2 regions of the Variovorax sp. 54 genome follow, and region 1 is predicted to be linked to the other one. Evidence: riboswitches for the same ligand, from Rfam matches in the RefSeq annotation. Region 1 holds a riboswitch; the other holds the start of a gene.
What was found. Region 1 has a riboswitch for glycine ahead of gcvT (glycine cleavage system aminomethyltransferase GcvT). Riboswitches for the same ligand answer to the same signal wherever they lie in the genome.

Region 1 (2,440 bases):
AGACCGAGAAGGCACGCGACGAACTCCAGGCCGGGCAGCGCACGCTCAGCCAGCGTGAGCGCGCGCTGCTGCTCATGGCCGACGGCCGGCGTTCGCTGACCGACTTCAGCCCGCTGTTCCCGAGCCGCGTCGAGGCCGAGCAGGCGATCCAGGGGCTGATGCAGCGGGGCTACCTGCAGGATGCGCGGCCGGCCGCCGTGCAACCCGCGCCAGCCCCCACGCCCGTCCCCGCCGCCGAGCCGATCCAGGTCGCCACGTCGGCCGACAGCTTCGACGGCAAGCGCTCGCTGGCCACCACGCGCATGTTCCTGTTCGACATCTGCGAGCGCATGTTCGTGCGCCGCGACCCGCGCTTCGCCAACCAGATGCGCGACGCCCTGCGCGAAGCGCGCGACCGCGAGGCCATGCTGACCATCGCCGCGCTCATGCTCTCCGAGATCGAGAAGGCCGCCGGCCCCGAGCGCGCCGACTCGCTGCGCGAGCGGATCGACAAGCTGCTGCCGCCCGCCGAAACCGTGCACTGAGCTGCCAGCCCCGGCCCCGCGATCCACTACACTCGCCGGGTCAGGAGAGAGCCCCGCGCGACGGGGCCGCCGAAGGCGCAGGGGTTCCCCGAACGCTCAGGCAAAAGGACTGACAAAACGCCGGCAACCACCGGCGTTTCCTTGCTGGAGAGAGGCCGTGGCATTGCATGCGGCCCACCGAAGGAGCAAACCCCGATCGTGGGGCGAATCTCTCAGGTAAAGCGGACAGCAGGGGTGGCCCATGGCGTTGCAGCCATGGATTTCGACTGCCCCTTTGGAGTGCCCCGTGGCCGCTTCTTCCGCTTCCTCCGACGCCCAACTTCTCAAGACACCGCTGTACGACCTCCACGTGGAGCTCGGCGCGCGCATGGTGCCTTTCGCCGGCTACTCCATGCCGGTCCAGTACCCCGCGGGCCTCATGGCCGAGCACAAGCACACGCGCGATGCGGCCGGCCTGTTCGACATCTCGCACATGGGCCAGCTGCGTCTCGTCGGCCCCGACGCCGCCGCCGCCTTCGAAACCCTGATGCCCGTCGACGTGGTCGACCTGCCCGCCGGCAAGCAGCGCTACGGCCTGCTGCTGAACGACGAAGGCGGCATCCTCGACGACCTGATGTTCTTCAACGAAGGCCATGGCTCGATCTTCGTGATCGTGAACGGCGCCTGCAAGGTGGCCGACATCGCCCACATCCAGGACAAGATCGGCGCGCGCTGCGAAGTGCAGCCCCTGCCCGACCACGCCCTGCTCGCGCTGCAGGGCCCGCAGGCCGCGGCCACGTTGGCGCGGCTGTCGCCCGGCATCGAGCGCTTCGTGTTCATGACGGGCGGCGCGGTGCAGATCGGCGGCATTGCCGCCTTCGTCACCCGCAGCGGCTACACCGGCGAAGACGGCTTCGAGATCTCGGTGGCCGGCCAGGACGCCGACGCCCTCGCCCGCCTGCTGCTCGCGCAGCCCGAAGTGAAGCCTGTCGGCCTGGGCGCGCGCAACTCGCTGCGGCTCGAAGCCGGCCTGTGCCTGTACGGCAACGACATCGACACCACCACCACGCCGGTCGAAGCTTCGCTCAACTGGGCGATCCAGAAGGTGCGCCGCGCGGGTGGCGCGCGCGAAGGCGGCTTTCCGGGCGCGGCCAAGGTGCTGGCCCAGCTGGCGGCCGTTGCCTCGGGCGCGGCCGGCCACACCGACCACGAGACGCTCACGCGCAAGCGCGTCGGCCTGGTGGCGCTGGAACGCATTCCGGTGCGCGACGGCACGCTGCTGCAGTCGCTCGAAGGCCATGACATCGGCACCGTCACCAGCGGCCTGCTCGGCCCCACGGCCGACCGCTGCGTGGCCATGGGCTACGTGGCCGCCGCCTTTGCCGAGCCCGGCACGCGCGTGCAGGCCATCGTGCGCGGCAAGCCGGTGCCGATGGAGGTGTCGACGATGCCTTTCGTGCCGACGCGCTACTACCGCGGCTGAGCGCCACTGAACACCGCAGACCCGGCTAGGCTCTGCACCCCGATTCAATTTTTTCCACGAGGAGTTTTTTCATGAGCATCAAATACACCAAGGACCACGAATGGGTGGCGGCCGAAGGCGGCGCCGCCACCGTGGGCATCACCGTGCATGCGCAGGACGCGCTGGGCGACGTGGTGTTCGTCGACCTGCCTGAGGTCGGCAAGACCTTCGCACAGGGCGAAGTCGCCGGTGTGGTCGAGTCGGTGAAGGCCGCCGCCGATGTGTTCATGCCCGTGTCGGGCGAGATCACCGAAGTGAACGAAGCGCTGCGCGCCGACCCCTCGCTGGCCAACAGCGACCCGCTGGCCTCCGGCTGGTTCTTCAAGGTCAAGCTGAGCGAGCCCGCGCAGCTCGACGCCCTGCTCGACGCCGCCAGCTACGACAAGTTCGCCGCCGAGTCCTGATCCGCTGAGTC
Region 2 (2,440 bases), 1.9 Mb from region 1:
AGGTGATCTGTTCCTTGTACGGCTTGCCGTCGGCGCGGGGGCTCAGTTCGTCGAGCAGCGCACACACGGTGTTGACGATCTCGATGTTGGGCTTCTCGTTCCAGCCGCCCACGTTGTAGGTCTCGCCGAGCCGGCCGGCTTCGAGCACGCGGCGGATGGCGCTGCAGTGGTCCTTCACGTAGAGCCAGTCGCGCACCTGCATGCCGTCGCCGTACACGGGCAGGTTCTTGCCGGCGAGTGCGTTGACGATCATCAGCGGGATCAGCTTCTCGGGGAAGTGGAACGGGCCGTAGTTGTTCGAGCAGTTGGTGGTGACCACCGGCAGGCCGTAGGTGTGGTGCCAGGCGCGCACGAGGTGGTCGCTGGCGGCCTTGCTGGCCGAGTACGGGCTGTTGGGCTCGTACTTGTTCTCTTCAGTGAAGGCCGGATCGGTCTTGGAGAGCGAGCCGTAGACCTCGTCGGTCGACACATGCAGGAAGCGGAAGGCCGCCTTCTGGTCGGCCGGAAGGGCGTTCCAGTAACCGCGCACCGATTCGAGCAGGCGGAAGGTGCCGAGCACGTTGGTCTGCACGAAGTCTTCCGGGCCGTGGATCGAACGGTCGACGTGCGATTCCGCGGCAAAGTTCACGACGGCACGCGGTTTGTGCTCGGCCAGCAGGCGGTCGAGCAGCGCGCTGTCGCCGATGTCGCCTTGCACGAAGACGTGGTTCGCGTTGCCCTTGAGCGATGCGAGGGTCTCGAGGTTGCCTGCGTAGGTCAGCTTGTCGAGGTTCACGACGGGCTCGCCGCCCTGCGCGATCCAGTCGAGTACGAAATTGGCGCCAATGAAGCCTGCGCCGCCGGTAACCAGGATCATGGGGCTCCCTGCATGTAGAAAAAAGTTTGCTTTACCGAAAATCAACATTCAATTATCCCATCGGTGTGAAGTGCCGATGTACAGGGCTTGGCCGGCTTGCGGGGCCCGCCTACAATCGGCAGCAATTGCAGGAGAGCGGGCTTCCATGGAGGCCCTACCGAAGGCGCAAACTCCCATAAACGCTCAGGTCGGCCCGACGACATTCCAGGCAACGCCAAGGAATTTCGGCAAGGGGTCAGTACTGCACTCATCGATACAGCCGTCTGGAGAGCCGCCACGCCATGTGGCGCACCGAAGGAGCAAACCCGCTGCGGGTGCAGCAGGGTGAATCTCTCAGGTACCGAGGACAGGGGGAGCGGCAACTTGGACAGCGGTCGTCCGGTTGCTTGCTATTCATTCAATAGCACTCCACGCCCGCCGTTCAAGCGCTGCAAACTCAAAGGTACTTGCAATGCGTGTGATCGTTCTTGGCGCCGGCCTGCTCGGCGTGACTTCGGCCTATTACCTCCAGCAACTCGGTCACGAGGTGACCGTGATCGATCGGCAGGCCACCCCGGCCGCCGAAACCAGCTTCGCCAACGGCGGCCAGATCTCGGTCAGCCATGCCGAACCGTGGGCCAATCCGAGCGCGCCGCTGAAGGTGCTGCAATGGCTCGGCAAGGAAGATGCGCCGCTGCTCTTCCGCATCCGCGCCGACATGCGCCAGTGGCTCTGGGGCCTGCAGTTTTTGCGCGAATGCACCCCCGCGCGCACCCGCCACAACATCGAACAGATCGTTCGTCTCGGTACATACAGCCGGGAAATGTTGCAGCAATTGCGTCGAGACACCGGCCTGAGCTATGACCAGCGCACGCAGGGCATCCTGCACTTCTATACGACGCAGAAAGAATTCGACGGCGCCCTCAAGCCCTCCGAGCAGATGCGCGCCCTGGGCTGCGAGCGCCTGGTCATCTCGGCCGACGAGGCCATCAAGATCGAACCCGCCCTCGCCCACATCCGTCCGCAACTCGCCGGCGCCACGTACACCGCCGAAGACGAGTCGGGCGACGCCAACCGTTTCGCGCGCGAGCTCGTGAAGCTGGCCGAAGCGGCCGGCGTGAAGTTCCTCATGAGCCACACCGTGACCGCGCTGCGCGAAGCCGGCGGCAGCATCGACCACATCGAAGCCACCGACAACGAAGGCCGCTTCCAGCGCATCCGCGGCGACGCCTTCGTGCTCGCGATGGGTTCGCTGAGCCCGCTGTACGCCGCGCCGTTGGGCATTCGCCTGCCGATCTACCCGGCCAAGGGCTACTCGGTGACGCTGCCCGTGAAGGACGCATCGAAGGCGCACCAGGTCTCGCTCACCGACGACGAATACAAGCTGGTGTTCTCGCGCTACACGTCCGAATCGGGCGACCGCCTGCGCATCGCCGGCACGGCCGAACTCAACGGCTACGACCGCGACCTGAACCGCGTGCGCTGCGAAGCGATCGTGCGGCGCGTCGAAGAACTCTTCCCCGGCGCCGGCGACACCGAGCGCGCGCAGTTCTGGACCGGCCTGCGCCCGGCCACGCCGAGCAACGTGCCGCTGATCGGCAAGAC

Region 2: it holds a riboswitch for glycine, as region 1 does, so the genes downstream of both, CLU95_RS18320 (D-amino acid dehydrogenase) here and gcvT (glycine cleavage system aminomethyltransferase GcvT) in region 1, are expected to answer to the same signal.

What each region holds. Positions count from the first base shown of each region.
Region 1 covers NZ_PEFF01000001.1:5,913,544-5,915,983, reverse strand. The annotation lists gene CLU95_RS27125 (hypothetical protein) at 1-524, shown strand, start outside; glycine riboswitch at 564-638, shown strand; glycine riboswitch at 659-763, shown strand; gene gcvT (glycine cleavage system aminomethyltransferase GcvT) at 811-1,986, shown strand; gene gcvH (glycine cleavage system protein GcvH) at 2,058-2,429, shown strand.
Region 2 covers NZ_PEFF01000001.1:3,967,002-3,969,441, reverse strand. The annotation lists gene rfbB (dTDP-glucose 4,6-dehydratase) at 1-856, opposite strand, end outside; glycine riboswitch at 975-1,065, shown strand; glycine riboswitch at 1,110-1,216, shown strand; gene CLU95_RS18320 (D-amino acid dehydrogenase) at 1,308-2,440, shown strand, end outside.